DNA from 3 places in the Pseudolabrys taiwanensis genome. Region 1 is predicted to be linked to each of the others. Evidence: predicted binding sites of a transcription regulator. Region 1 holds the regulator's gene; each other region holds the start of a gene.
What was found. The regulator PhoB, encoded in region 1, activates phosphate uptake and scavenging genes when phosphate is short. The targets are predictions, from matches to a motif close to TGTCATNNANCTGTCAT.
Positions count from the first base shown of each region.

Region 2: DW352_RS19975 (DUF2794 domain-containing protein) is a predicted target of PhoB. The motif match lies at 3,762-3,778, and genes of this name have one in related genera.
Region 3: DW352_RS09195 (STN domain-containing protein) is a predicted target of PhoB. The motif match lies at 1,455-1,471, and genes of this name have one in related genera.

Region 1 covers NZ_CP031417.1:4,654,046-4,658,974, forward strand. The annotation lists gene pstA (phosphate ABC transporter permease PstA) at 1-782, shown strand, start outside; gene pstB (phosphate ABC transporter ATP-binding protein PstB) at 779-1,597, shown strand; gene phoU (phosphate signaling complex protein PhoU) at 1,629-2,351, shown strand; gene phoB (phosphate regulon transcriptional regulator PhoB) at 2,367-3,068, shown strand; gene DW352_RS22170 (GcrA family cell cycle regulator) at 3,262-3,750, opposite strand; gene DW352_RS22175 (aspartate aminotransferase family protein) at 4,180-4,929, shown strand, end outside.
Region 2 covers NZ_CP031417.1:4,194,313-4,199,241, forward strand. The annotation lists gene acnA (aconitate hydratase AcnA) at 1-2,493, shown strand, start outside; gene DW352_RS19970 (DUF1223 domain-containing protein) at 2,610-3,347, shown strand; gene DW352_RS19975 (DUF2794 domain-containing protein) at 3,791-4,165, shown strand; gene DW352_RS19980 (GNAT family N-acetyltransferase) at 4,300-4,827, opposite strand.
Region 3 covers NZ_CP031417.1:1,911,961-1,916,889, forward strand. The annotation lists gene DW352_RS09185 (DUF892 family protein) at 1-548, opposite strand, end outside; gene DW352_RS09195 (STN domain-containing protein) at 996-1,319, opposite strand; gene DW352_RS09200 (ABC transporter substrate-binding protein) at 1,509-2,432, opposite strand; gene DW352_RS09205 (Bug family tripartite tricarboxylate transporter substrate binding protein) at 2,646-3,587, opposite strand; gene DW352_RS09210 (thiamine pyrophosphate-binding protein) at 3,789-4,929, opposite strand, start outside.

The DNA.
Region 1 (4,929 bases):
TCGCCGCAACCCTCTTCGGCCTTGCTTGGTTGGTGCTGATCCTTGCGGTCCTGCTCTGGGAAGGCTTCAGCGGCCTGTCCCTGCGCGTCTTCACCGAGATGACGCCGCCGCCTGGCGCGGCCGGTGGTCTGCTAAACCCGATCATGGGCAGCCTGATCATGACCGTCATCGCGGTCGTGATCGGTACGCCGCTGGGCATGCTCGCCGGCACGTACATGGCGGAGTACGGGCGCTACGATAAACTCACCGCAGTGGTGCGTTTCATCAACGACATCCTGCTCAGCGCTCCGTCGATCGTCGTCGGTCTGTTCGTCTATGAGATCGTCGTGGCGCAGATGGGCCACTTCTCCGGCTGGGCCGGGGCCATCGCCCTCGCCGTCATCGTGGTGCCGGTGGTGGTTCGCACGACCGAGGACATGCTGACTCTCGTGCCCGACACGCTGCGCGAAGCAGCCGCCTCGATCGGTTTGCCGCGTTCGCTGATGATCAAGAAAGTCGCCTACCGCGCCGCGCGCGCCGGCATGGTCACCGGCGTGCTGCTAGCCGTGGCGCGCATCTCCGGCGAAACCGCTCCGCTGTTGTTCACCGCGCTCAACAATCAGTTCTGGAGCATGAACATGAATGCGCCGGTGGCCAGCCTGCCGGTCGTGATCTTCCAGTTTGCGCTGAGTCCCTACAAGGACTGGCAGGAACTGGCGTGGACCGGCGCTCTCATCATCACCCTGGCGGTGCTGGCGCTTAGCATCACCGCACGTTCCCTCGCGGCACAGAGAAAGTCATGAACAGCGTAGCATCGTTCACCGTTCCGACCGTCAACAATGCGCCGATCAACGTCGAAGGTTTGACGGAGAAGATCTCCGTGCGCGATCTCGACTTCTTCTATGGCGAGCATCGTGCGCTGAAGAATATCAACGTGCCGCTCTATAAGGGTAAGGTCACGGCGTTCATCGGTCCGTCCGGCTGCGGCAAGTCCACGCTGCTGCGAATCCTGAACCGCATGTACGATCTCTATCCGAACCAGCGCGCCGCTGGTCACGTCCGCTTGGATAACGAAGATATCCTGGCGCCGTCGCAGGATCTCAACCTGCTGCGCGCGAAGGTCGGCATGGTGTTCCAGAAGCCGACGCCGTTTCCGATGACGATCTACGAGAACATCGCCTTCGGCATCCGGCTTTATGAGAAGCTGTCTAAGTCGGAGCTCGACGACCGCGTCAAGAGCGCCCTTGAGCGGGCCGCGCTGTGGAACGAGGTCAAGGACAAGCTCAACGCCAACGGACAATCGCTGTCGGGCGGCCAGCAACAACGTCTGTGCATTGCCCGCACGGTCGCCGTGCGCCCCGAGGTGATCCTCTTCGACGAGCCGTGCTCGGCGCTTGATCCCATCTCGACGGCCAAGATCGAAGAGCTGATCGACGAGCTCAAGGACGATTACACGATCGCGATCGTCACCCACAATATGCAGCAGGCGGCGCGCGTCTCCGACTTCACGGCCTTCATGTATCTCGGCGAAATGGTCGAATTCGACGAGACCACCAAGATCTTCACGACCCCGACCGATCGTCGCACTCAGGATTATATCACCGGCCGCTTCGGCTAGCGCGCGACAAGAGCGCGAAGGACAACGACAAATGACCGACCAGCAACATACCGCGAAAGCCTTCGATTCCGACTTGCAGGACTTGTCCCGCATGGTTGCCGAGATGGGCGGACTTGCCGAAAAGCAGGTGGCCGAAGCCGTTGCCGCTCTGGCCCGGCGCGACACCGCGCTGGCGCAGCGCATCACCGAGGCCGACACCAGCATCGATAAACTGCAGCACGAGATCGAGGAAAAGGCGGTTCTCACCATCGCACGTCGTCAGCCGATGGCGGTCGACCTGCGCGAGATCGTTGGCGCGTTGCGCCTTGCCAACGATCTGGAGCGTATCGGCGATCTCGCCAAGAACATTGCCAAACGCGTCATTGCGCTGAATGCGGAATTTCCCCCGCCGAAGCTGATCCGCGGCGTCGAGCACATGACCGATCTACTGCTCGAGCAGCTCAAGACGGTGCTCGATGCTTATGTGCGCCGCGACATCAGCAAGGCGCTGTCGGTGTGGCGCGGCGATGAAGAGATCGACGCGGTGTGCACCTCGGTGTTCCGTGAGCTGCTCACCTATATGATGGAAGACCCGCGCAACATCACCTTCTGCATCCACCTGATGTTCTGCGCGAAGAATATCGAACGCATGGGCGATCACGCCACCAACATCGCCGAGACCGTGCATTACATCATCGAAGGGCGCCCGATTGCCGACAAGCGGCCGAAGGGCGACACCACGACCATCCCGGCGTTGCGTGCGGCGGGGGAGTAACCGCGAGACCATAAGATGAGCGCCCGCATCCTGATCGTCGAAGACGAGGAGCCGCTGACGATGCTCCTCCGCTATAATCTCGAAGCGGAGGGATACGAGGTCGAAACCGCCGCCCGCGGCGATGAGGCCGATACCCGCCTGAAAGAAGCGACCCCCGACCTGGTCGTGCTCGATTGGATGCTGCCGGGCCTCTCCGGCATCGAGCTTTGCCGTCGTCTGCGGGCCCGCCCCGAAACACGGCAATTGCCCATCATCATGCTCACCGCGCGAGGCGAGGAGAGCGAGAAGGTGCGCGGTCTGGCGACCGGCGCCGACGATTATATCGTCAAACCGTTCTCGGTGCCGGAACTGCTTGCGCGTGTGCGCGCGCTGCTGCGCCGGGCCAATCCAGAGCGGGTCGCCAACGTGTTGACCATCGGCGATCTCGAGCTCGACCGTGAAAAGAAACGCGTCTCGCGTTCGGGCCGTGCGATCGATCTCGGCCCGACCGAGTATCGCCTGCTCGAGTTCCTAATGGAGCGTCCGGGTCGCGTGTTCTCGCGCGAGCAGTTGCTCGACGGCGTCTGGGGTTCGGACATCTACATCGATGAGCGGACCGTCGACGTCCATGTCGGCCGTCTGCGCAAGGCGATCAATCGTGGCCAAGCCGCCGATCCGATACGGACCGTGCGCGGCGCCGGCTACGCGCTCGACGACCGCTTCGGGCGGATGAACTAGTGCGCGCTTATCCCTCCCCCGCTCGCGGGGAGGGTGGCGAGCGAAGCGAGCCGGGTGGGGGTCGCTTTCAATTGCGACGTTACTCACCCCCGGCGCTGCGCGCCGGACCCTCCCCTTTCAGGGAAGGATAAGAAAGCAAAAACAAAAAGGCCGGGCAGTGCGCCCGGCCTTTTTCGTGATCGGTTGATTGCGCTCAGCCTCTGAATGCCCGCTTCTCACGTCGGCGATCATTGGCCGGCTGATAGGCCACGCGGCAGTGGAACGAGCAGTAAGGTTGTTCGTTCGAGGTGTCGCCGCCGCAGAAGAAGAAGTCCGACGCGCCCGGATCACCCACCGGCCAGCGGCAGGTATGCTCGTTGAGCTGCAGCAACGTCTTGCGCTGCTCCGTCGGAATTTCGATCAGTTCCGGCTCGGGCTCCGGCTCGTACTCGTAAGCGAGCGCGGTATTGCCGCGGACTGCCGGCCGCGAAACGCGCAGCATGTGACCGGAAGAGCGCGCTTTACGCGGCCGCGGCGCGGCCGAGGACGGGCTCTTGGCGCGGCCGGAGAGGCCCAGGCGATGCACCTTGCCAATCACCGCGTTGCGGGTGATGCCGCCAAGCTCGGCCGCGATCTGACTGGCGGAAAGCCCGTCCGACCACAGCTTCTTGAGAAGTTCGACCCTCTCGTCCGTCCAGCCCATCGGTATTCTCCCAGGCGCCCTAGCCTTGGTTAGAATCCATCCCCGACGACCGGTGCCTCCCCAAGCGGGCACCCGGACGCGTACGCTCCAGGGATGAACTAGAAATCTATCTCGCCGTACGAAATGTCGTACTGACTTGACCAAAACGCTACAATATGGGGTGACTCGCGTGCAAGCACCGCGCGGGCCCAAACCGCAGCTACCAACAGTTTTCCAATAGAATCCGGGCTTGCGGCGTAATTGAGTCCGCGAATCGCTCGGCGCCAAAAGGTTGACTTGGAGCCGCCCGGCAATAAAATACGTCGTAACAGTGCCGCCCGGCGAGGCGGCACGTTTCGTTTTGGCCCGCGCATGCACCCGAACCCGGGCGACCGGCGCGGGGAGACATCCAGCCGATACCGAGCAGGATCGGCCTGATGATGAAAGAAGTTGGCCGTGACCTCGCACCTTTTGCCGACCTACGCGCGCGTCGATCTCGCTTTTGAGCGGGGTGAGGGCGCTTGGCTTTATACGGCTACGGGCGAGCGTTATCTCGACTTCACCTCGGGCGTTGCCGTCAATGCACTCGGTCACGCCCATCCCAAGCTGATCGCGGCGCTGACCGAGCAGGCGCACAAGGTCTGGCACGTGTCCAATCTGTACCGTGTTCCCGGCGCGGAACGGCTGGCCGATCGCTTGTGCGCGGCCTCCTTTGCTGACTTTGCGTTCTTCTGCAACTCCGGCACCGAGGCCATGGAAGGCGCCATCAAGATGGCGCGCAAGTATCACGCCGTATCGGGTCGGCCCGAGCGGTTCCGCATCATTACGTTCGAAGGCGCGTTCCACGGCCGCACGCTGGCGGCGCTCGCCGCGACCGGCAACAAGAAGTATCTTGAAGGCTTCGGCCCGCCGGTCGAAGGCTTCGACCAGGTGCCTTACAACGACATCGAGGCGGTCAAGAAGGCCATCGGTCCGGCAACCGCCGGCATCCTCATCGAGCCGGTGATGGGCGAGGGCGGCGTGCGCGTCGTGCCGCATTCCTTCCTGCGGGCGCTGCGCGAGCTGTGCGACCAGCACGGTCTCCTGTTGATCTTCGACGAGATCCAGACCGGCATCGGCCGCACCGGCGCGCTGTTCTCGTATCAGCTCTCGGGCGTGGAGCCCGACATCATGACGCTGGCCAAGGCTCTCGGCGGCGGT
Region 2 (4,929 bases), 460 kb from region 1:
AAGGCCAAAACCTCCGAGCGTGAAATCGCCTTCCGCCCGGCCCGCGTGCTGATGCAGGACTTCACCGGCGTGCCCGCGGTGGTCGACCTCGCCGCCATGCGCGACGCGATGAAGAACCTCGGCGGCGATCCCAAGAAGATCAACCCGCTGATCCCGGTCGACCTCGTCATCGATCACTCGGTGGTGGTCAACTATTTCGGCAACAACAAAGCGTTCAAGCAGAACGTCGACGAAGAGTACCGCCAGAACCAGGAGCGCTACGAGTTCCTGAAGTGGGCGCAGCGCTCGTTCGACAATTTCAGCGTCGTGCCGCCCGGCACCGGCATCTGCCACCAGGTGAACCTCGAATATCTCTCCCGCGTCGTCTGGACGAAGAAGGAGAAGATGAAGCTGAACGGCAAGTCGGTGGCGATGGAAGTCGCCTATCCCGACACGCTGGTCGGTACCGATTCGCACACCACGATGGTCAACGGCCTGTCCGTGCTCGGCTGGGGCGTTGGCGGCATCGAGGCGGAAGCCGCCATGCTCGGCCAGCCGCTGTCGATGGTGCTGCCTGAGGTTATCGGCTTCAAGCTCACCGGCAAGCTCAAGGAAGGCCTAACCGCGACCGACCTCGTGCTCACCGTCACGCAGATGCTGCGCGCGCGTGGCGTCGTGGGCAAGTTCGTCGAGTTCTTTGGCCCGGGTCTGCAGCATCTGTCGATCGCCGACCGCGCCACGCTCGCCAACATGGCGCCGGAATACGGCGCGACCTGCGGCTTCTCGCCGGTCGACGACGACACCATCGCCTACCTGAAGAACACCAACCGTTCGGCCGAAGTCGTCAAGCTCGTGGCCGCCTACGCCAAGGCGCAGGGCATGTACCGCGTCAAGACGACGCCCGATCCGGTGTTCACCGACGTGCTCAAGCTCGACCTCGGCTCGGTGCTGCCGTCGCTCTCCGGCCCGAAGCGTCCGCAGGATCGCGTGCCCCTCAAGGACGTGAAGGCCGGCTTCACGACGTCGATGGAGAAGGAGTTCAACAAGGCCTCCGAACTCACCAAGCGCGTGCCGGTCGAAGGCAAGAACTACGACCTCGGCAATGGCGACGTGGTGATCGCGGCCATCACCTCCTGCACCAACACCTCCAATCCGAGCGTGATGATCGGCGCCGGCCTGCTCGCGCGCAAGGCGGTGGCCAAGGGCCTGACCGCCAAGCCGTGGGTGAAGACCTCGGTCGCGCCCGGCTCGCAGGTCGTCGGCGAGTACCTCGAGAAGTCCGGCCTGCAGAAGGACCTCGACAAGCTCGGCTTCAACCTGGTCGGCTACGGCTGCACCACCTGCATCGGCAACTCCGGCCCGCTGCCGCCGGAAAACTCGAAGGCCGTCAACGAAGGCGATCTCGTTGCCGCCGCGGTGCTCTCGGGCAACCGTAACTTCGAAGGCCGCGTCAATCCCGACGTGCGCGCGAACTACCTCGCGTCGCCGCCGCTGGTCGTGTCCTACGCCATCGCCGGTTCGATGTATGTCGACATGACGAAGGAACCGATCGGCGTCGACCAGAAGGGCAAGAACGTCTTCCTCAAGGACATCTGGCCGTCCAACAAGGAAATCGACGCCTTCATCGCCAAGAACGTCACCAAGAAGATCTTCGCCAGCAAGTACGCCAACGTCTTCAAGGGCGACACCAACTGGCGAAAGATCTCGGTCAAGGGCGGCATGACCTACGCGTGGGACAAGAAGTCGACCTACGTGCAGAACCCGCCTTACTTCGTCGGCATGAAGAAACAGCCGGCCCCGCTCGAGGATATCGTCGAGGCCCGCGTCCTGGCGCTGCTGCTCGACTCGATCACCACCGACCACATCTCGCCGGCCGGTTCGATCAAGATCGACTCGCCCGCCGGCAAGTATCTGGTCGAGCACAAGGTGAAGCCGGTCGACTTCAACCAGTACGGCACGCGCCGCGGCAACCATGAAGTCATGATGCGCGGCACCTTGGCCAACATCCGTCTGAAGAACCAGATGGTGCCGGGCGTCGAGGGCGGCGTCACGATCCACTACCCGTCCAAGGAACGCATGCCGATCTATGACGCGGCGATGCGCTACAAGGCCGAGAAGGTTCCGCTGGTGCTGTTCGCCGGCAAGGAATACGGCTCGGGTTCCTCGCGCGACTGGGCGGCCAAGGGTTCGGTGCTGCTCGGCCTGCGCGCCGTGGTCGCCGAGTCCTTCGAGCGCATCCATCGCTCGAACCTCGTCGGCATGGGCGTGATGCCGCTGGTATTCGAAGAAGGCACGTCCTGGAAGTCGCTCGGCTTGAAGGGCGACGAGCAGGTCACCATCCGCGGTCTGCATGGTGAGCTCAAGCCGCGCCAGCGGCTGATCGCCGAGATCGTGATGGGCGACGGCACGCTCAAGCGTGTTCCGCTGATCTGCCGGATCGATACGCTGGACGAGCTTGATTACTTCAAGAACGGCGGCATTCTGCAGTACGTGCTCCGTCAATTGGCCGGCTAACCGCCAATTGTTGGGCCTCCCACATTCTGGACGCCACTCACTGCGAAGTGAGTGGCGTGTGTACGGCGAGGTACCTTATATGGTGCCTTGTGGGCACGGGGGATCGTGGGATCGGCATGAATAATCGCCACACGGCCTTTGCGGTCGCATTACTGTGCGCCGTTAACATTCCGGCTTATGCCGGCGAGCCGCGCGCTGTCATCGAACTCTTCACCAGTCAGGGCTGCTCGTCCTGTCCGCCTGCGGACAAGCTGCTGGGCGAGTTCGCGCATGACCCGTCCGTGGTCGCGCTGACATTGCCCGTCGATTACTGGGACTATCTCGGCTGGAAGGACACGCTCGCGCTGCATGGCCACTCGAAGCGGCAGCGCGCCTATGCCGAAGCCCGCGGTGACCGCGAGGTCTATACGCCGCAGGTCGTCGTTAACGGCATGATCCACGTGCTGGGCAGCGATAAGCCCGCGATCGAAAAAGCGATCAACGAAACGCGCACGATGGACGCGCCGCTGACGGTCCCGGTGACGATGACGGTGGCCGACGGCAAGGTCACGGTTCATGTGCCTTCTGCGAACGGTCAACGCAGCGGGGAAGTGTGGCTGTGCCCCTATGCGAGCAAGGCCGAGGTGACGATCGGCCGTGGCGAGAACAGCGGCCGCACCTTCACCTACTACAATGTCGTGCGTCGCTGGGTGAAGCTCGGTGACTGGAAGGGTGGCGCCGAAAGCTTCACGGTGCCGGTCGCCGACGTGACCAAAGGCGATGCGAATGTCGATCACGCCGCCGTGCTGGTCCAGAGCGGCGCGGCCGCCAAGCCGGGTGCGATGCTCGGCGTCGCCACGGCGAACCTGAAGTAGTTCTTCTCCGCAAGCAGCATCGAAGCCGTCATCCTGAGGCGTGCGCTATCAAGCGCGCCTCGAAGGATGCACGGCTTTTTGAGTTTGTGTGTTCGCGGGGGGAGCTGAAAAAAATTAGGGCCGGTCATGCCGGCCCGAGTCTTGGGGATTGAACCGTACGCTGAACTCAACTGGCCCGGTCGGCCGAACCCCGGGGGGCTGGGGGGCTGAGGAATCCGGCGCTCGTACCGGACCGGGCCATGAGGCAACGATGCTGTTATCCCAATGCAGCGTGTCCGGCGGTTGACCGGAATGAGGCGTTATTGTGGGGCGCTTTAACGACTTCGTGATCGTTTACGCGCGGCAATTCGCTCTCCGCAGCGCCGATATGAACGGTAAACGAGGCTCTTGCCGTCGGCCGTTGGCGGGGCGATCATGACACTTCGATTACGAGGAGGCGCCGCATGGCGATCGGGACCGGCGATACTGAACCCAGCCAGTTTTCGGGGGGCGGACCAGCGGTGCGTTCCCCCCTGAACCAGGTCACCTTCAATCGCCGCGAACTCAACCGCATCCTGGATCTCTACGGCCGTATGGTCGCCGCCGGCGAATGGCGCGATTACGCGATCGACTTCCTCAAGGACAAAGCGGTGTTTTCGGTTTTCCGCCGTTCATCCGAAGTGCCGCTATACCGCATCGAGAAAGACCCCAAGCTGGCGCAACGTCAGGGCGCTTACAGCGTCATTTCCGCCAGCGGTCATATTCTGCGCCGTGGCCATGAACTCGATCGCGTGCTGCGCGTGATCGACAAGTCGTCGCTGTCGCTGGTGGCGGGGTAGCTCTTACCGCCGTTCGCCTCTCTCCAACTGATCCTGAGGAGCGCACGAAGTGCGCGTCTCGAAGGATGGCCGGCCCGACGCTTCGAGACGGTCGCTGCGCGGCCTCCGCGGCATGAGGCCGAACGAGGCCTTGCCTATTCCGGCCCGGTCCGCGCGCCCGGCCCCAGCGGTAACTGCATCAGCGGCGTGTCGAGCCACTTGCCGAACTTCCAGCCGACGTTGCGCAGATTACCGGCCGGCTCGAAACCGCACGATTTGTGCACGCCGATCGATGCCGCCTGATCGCTATCGCCGATGACGGCGATCATCTGCCGGAAGCCCATGGCGGTGCAAACCTCGATCAGCTTCAGCAGCAGCGCCTTGCCGATGCCGCGCCGGTGCATGTCCGGCGCGATGTAGATCGAATCTTCGACCGTGAAGCGATAGGCCGGCCGCGGCCGAAAGAGCGCGGCATAGGCATAGCCGCCGATCCGACCGTCTACCTCCGCGACGAAATACGGGAATTGGCCATCGAGCAGCGCCTGCATGCGCTTGGTCATTTCCGCCTCGGTCGGCGGTTCCAGCTCGAACGTGGCCGTGCCGTGCCGGACCGCGTGGGCGTAGATGGCGGTGATGGCGGGGATATCGGCGAGGGTTGCGGGGCGGATGGTGAGGTCGGACATTTGGGGGCGTCATGCGCGGGCTTTGACCCGCGCATCCATGATGAAGCGCCGTAAAAAGGAGCCTTACGGCCTCTCGGTGTTGAACGTCATCATGGATTGCCG
Region 3 (4,929 bases), 2.7 Mb from region 1:
GGTTTGCCCATGCTTTCGAGCGCGAGCGAAAACATTCGCATATGAGTGATCTCGCGCGTCATCAGGAACTGGAGCGCGTCCTTCGTTCCTGAGTCGTCGCAGAAGTTGATCAGCCGTTCATAGACGATCTTGGCCCGCGCCTCGGCGGCGATATTGCTGCGCAAGTCGACGTCCAGCTCACCGGTAATCTTCAGATAGTCCGCCGTCCACGGATTGCCCATCGAATTGAACAGGTTCACCCCGCCCCCGCCGGCGATCGCGATCAGAGGGTCGGCTTCGGCCGCGTCTCTGGCAAACTTCATCGGCGCGAGATGCATCCGGGCTAGCGTTCCGACGATCTCCAAATGGCTCAGCTCCTCGGTGCCGATGTCCATCAACAAATCCTTGCGATCCGGGTCCTCACAATTGAGCCCCTGGATCGAGTACTGCATCGCTGCCGCCAACTCTCCGTTAGCCCCACCGAACTGTTCCAGAAGCATGTTTCCGAAAGCTGGATCGGGCTCATCGACGCGAACCGTGTACATTAGCTTTTTTACGTGGTGATACATCTGCATTCCCTATGAAGGCGTCCGGTGTAAGCAAGTCTAAGTTGAAACGGACTCCACAACGGTCGGTTCCTTTCGGCCGATCGCAGACGCAAGGTTTTCGCTTGGCAGCCTTATGCGCGGACGCATCATGTTTGCGGGCGGATGAGTAGGACCGCAACTCTATGGTTCCGCCGTCCTAGGGGAACAACCGCCGCAGACATGCGTTCGCTCTGCATGCTCAAATCAGAACGAGACGCCAGGGAGCGCGCGGAAGCGCGTTTCAAGTTCCGCCAACATCAGCGCGACGATGCCTCTCAGGCGGTCGTCGATTACAAGGCGGAAGCGCAACGCGCAATCGACCGCATTCCGCGTCTCCGCGCGCAGCGGACGGCTGCGGAGGCAGCCGCAAACGAAGCCGGTATAAGAAGCCGGATAAAGTGACGCTGGTTATATAAAAGCGCCGGCGCATTACTGCACCGGCGACCATGGCGAACGCTGTGTGCCGACGGACGCCTGGGGCGGCGGAAGGCCGACCGTGAACGCGTTGGCGCCGGCGTAACGGATCACCAGGCCGGTGCCCGCGAGCAGGACTTGCAACGCATCCTGAGGCGAAAATCGCCCGATGACGGACGACGATTGCAGGCCGCTGGCCAACTCGCCATCGACCAACGCCGTCATGCCCGTTTGGTTGGCGAATGCCACCAAGGCGGTCCCGAGCGGTTGCGGCGCCAGATCGAAATTGATGTATCGTTCGAAAGCCCTGACCCCATTCATCGGGGACAGCGCGAGCATCAAGGCCAAGCCGTGACGAAGCGGTCGGCAGGAACGTGCCCTGCGGACGCGCGCGATCGCGAGCGCATCCGGCATCAAACGCCGCCCCCTTTACACCAAACGCAACCAGCTGCGATCGGTAGGTAGGTCGGCTCCATTACACTTTGATGACGTCCTAATTCACACCAAAGGTATGGGATCGCTCCGGATCTAAGCCTGCCAATTGGCCTTCAGACCGGTCGCAACAATCGCATCGTAGGCGAGCGGCCGATCCAAAAGGCCGTTGGCAAGAGCGAACGCATTCAGCCCGTCAATGGCCTCGGGCGTAATGGCGGCTTCGTAAAAAGGTGCATCGCGCGCGACGAGGACAGGCATCATCTCGGCTTCTTCGCCAGGAAACAGCTCGTCGCCGACTTTCTTGGCCAGCGACGGATCGGCCTTGAGCGCCTTCTGCGTTTTGACGATGGCACGCACCGCCGCGGCGGCGACCTCCGGTTCGGCTTCAATCATCGCGTCGGTCATGGTCAGCGCCGCGAAGTTATAAAGCCGGGCGCCCTGCGGACCGTCGCCCCGGCGCAGATCGAGATGCAGCTTGGCAATACCCGCCTTCTCCGCGAGCGCGAGACGCATGCCATTGCCCCAGAATCCGTCGGCGAGGTTCTCCTGCAACGCCTTGATGCCGTCGCGGCTATGCGATTCCGATTTCGACGGCAGGCTCTCGACGATGCGGACCTCGTCCTGGTCCACATCGATACCGGCTTCGATCAGCATGTGCCGCAGCGCGGTGCGCGGGAACGCGAAAGACGACGAGATACGCAGCCCTTTGAGCGCCTTGATGTCGCCCCGCGGGATATCGATGTCCTTACGCAGGCCCATGAACCAGTACGAATGCTGCGCCAGCGCGGCGACGAGCTTGATGCCCTTCCAGGCCGGGAACGCCCGGGTTCCGGCGAAAGCCGGCCCGCCGAAGAAATGGATGCTGCCGTCACGCAGCCGTTCAGGCCCGTGCTTGGCGCCATACTCGGCGACAAACTCGACATCGACGCCTTCCTGTTTGAAGAAACCGAGCTTCACCGCGGCGGTCGCCACGAAATACGAAGGCGAATCGTAGTCCGCCACCATCATGCGATACATTGGTTCATTTCCACTTCTTAGGGCATCGACTTCAATGTCGACCGGATGTCAGCGCCATGGTGCCCAACGCCTCAGCTTAGACCGCGCAGGCCCGCCCGTCGCCGCATTGCGACCATGCGCCTTCGCATAGCGCGATTGCAGGCCCGATCGTGCTTCCACCATTCGCCGACGTTGCAGGCGTTCGGAGCGTCACGATTGGCAATCGGACCGACGTCATTCGTTCTTGATTCCCGCCTCTTTGACGACCGGCCACCATGTCGCGATGTCGTCCTTCAAGAGCTGCGTCAGCGCTTGGGGGGTCTGCTGCTCTTTCGGCGGCAAGGTCTGTCCTACATCTTCCATCCGCTTGCGGATGTCTGGATTGGCAAGAGCGGTCACGAGTGCGGCATTCAGCGCCTCGAGAATCGGCTTTGGCGTGCCCTTCGGCGCAAACAACGCATGCCAGTTCGCCGTGTAGAATCCGGGCAGGCCGGCCTCGTCGACGGTCGGGATGTCCGGCATAATGCCGAGACGTTCTTTCGCCGTCACCGCGTAGGCTTTGACGGCGCCGCTCTTGAGATGCGGAATGGCGTTGGCGGCGACGCTGAACATGGTATCGACCCGACCGGCGATCAGATCGACCATCGCGGCGCCAACGCCTTGCCGGTACGGCACGAAGGCGAACTGAGTATCCGTCTTGTGCTGGAACAGGATGCCGGCCACATGCGACGTGCTGCCGGTGCCACCAGTCGCCTGCGTCGCCTTGTCCCCGTTGCTTTTAAACCAGGCGATCAGTTCCTTCAGATTGTTGGCCGGGAGATCCGGTCGCGAAATAATGATCTGCGGATCCGTGACGACGCGGCCGATCGGCTCGAAATCCTTCGTCACATCGTACGGCGCCTTGAAGATCGCACCATTGAGCACGAATGTCGGCCAATTGCCGAGGCAAAGCGTGTAGCCATCGTTCGGCGAACGATAAAACTTCGTTACGCCGATCGTACCGGATGCGCCGGCCACGTTCTCGACGACGATCGTGCCGTTGAGAGCTTCACGAAGGCCTTCCGCGATAATGCGTCCGATCGTGTCGGTCGGCCCACCCGCGCCGTAGGGCACGATCAGCGTAATGGGTCGCGTCGGATAGGCCGCAGCCTTTGCTGAGGCGGCGATAACCGACAAAGAAGCAGCGGCTGACGTTTTAACAAAGGCACGACGCGACATTGTCATTGTGAAAACCTCTAACGTGACGATCGAGTAGGATTGCAGACGAGTCCACCGGATGCCAGGTCGCCTTTACACGACACGCCGGCAAACCAGGCTCGATGGCCCTTTTTGTTTTCCTCCCGAAAGCACCGACAGTTGTTTCGTCCGCCGGCAGACTCAATCGCCGCGCGTCACCAGCTTGTTGGCGTAGCTCGGCTTGACCAGCACATCGATCAAATAGGGCTTGCCGGACGCGACCACGGCCAAGCCCCGCTCCAACGCCGCCAGCAACGATTGGCGGTCGGTCACCGGCCCCTCGGCCTCGACGCCCTGCGAGCGCGCCAGCGCGGCGATATCGACATTGGGCTCCGAGATCCGCATGCCGATCCACTTATTCTCCGGCGGCCGCTTGCGATCCTTGGCCACCGCTTCCTGATGAATCTCGTCGTTGAAGTTCGAGCGGTTGTTGTTGATCACGAACAGCGCGGGAATTTGATGATGCGCCGCCGTCCATAACGCGGTCGCGCCTTGCATGAAGTCGCCATCGCCATCCACACTGATCACCGTACGCCCTTGGTCCTTCAGCGCAAGCGCGGCGCCGAGGGCGAGGCCGGGGCCCGCCCCAAGACCTGCCCCTCCGTCATGACCGAGATAGTCGAGCGGATCGTTCCAGTGATAGGCGCGGCCGTCCCACCCGAACGACAGATGCGTCAACGTGAACTTGCGTTCGCCGCGCACCTCGGCGAGGGCCACCTCGATATCGCGCGACACGAGTTCGACGTCGGCGTTCTCCGAATAGCCGATCTCCCCCCACGTCCGGCGTGAACGGCCGTCCCATCGCTTTACGCCGCCGAGCTGCGCGGAAAGTTCGTCGCGCAGTTGCTCGGCGAAAGCGTCCGGATCGGCCATGATGGCCAGATCGGCGGGCGGAAGGCCGAAATAGTCCATGCTCCAGCCGTTGTGCAGCGTGTGGTCGAGCGACACTTTCACCACCTTCGCGGCGATGGCGCCGGTGTTGCGGTTGACCTGCCGCAACGTCCCCTGCAGATCGGGGTAATCGAAGCTCACGATCAGATCCGCGCCAGCCAGGAGCTCCTTGGCCGCCGGCGACAGCGACCCCATCGGCGGCAGGACGTGCAAACCATGCTGCGTCGGAAACACGGCGCGCTCGCGCTGCGAAGACATGACCGAGGCGCCGGCGAGCTCCGCCACTTCGACACGCGCCTCCCAATGGCGCTGTTCGCGCGATCCACGGCCGAACATGAATACAGGCGTTTTGGCATGCTTCACCAGGTCGACGACGGTGCGCACGTCCGCG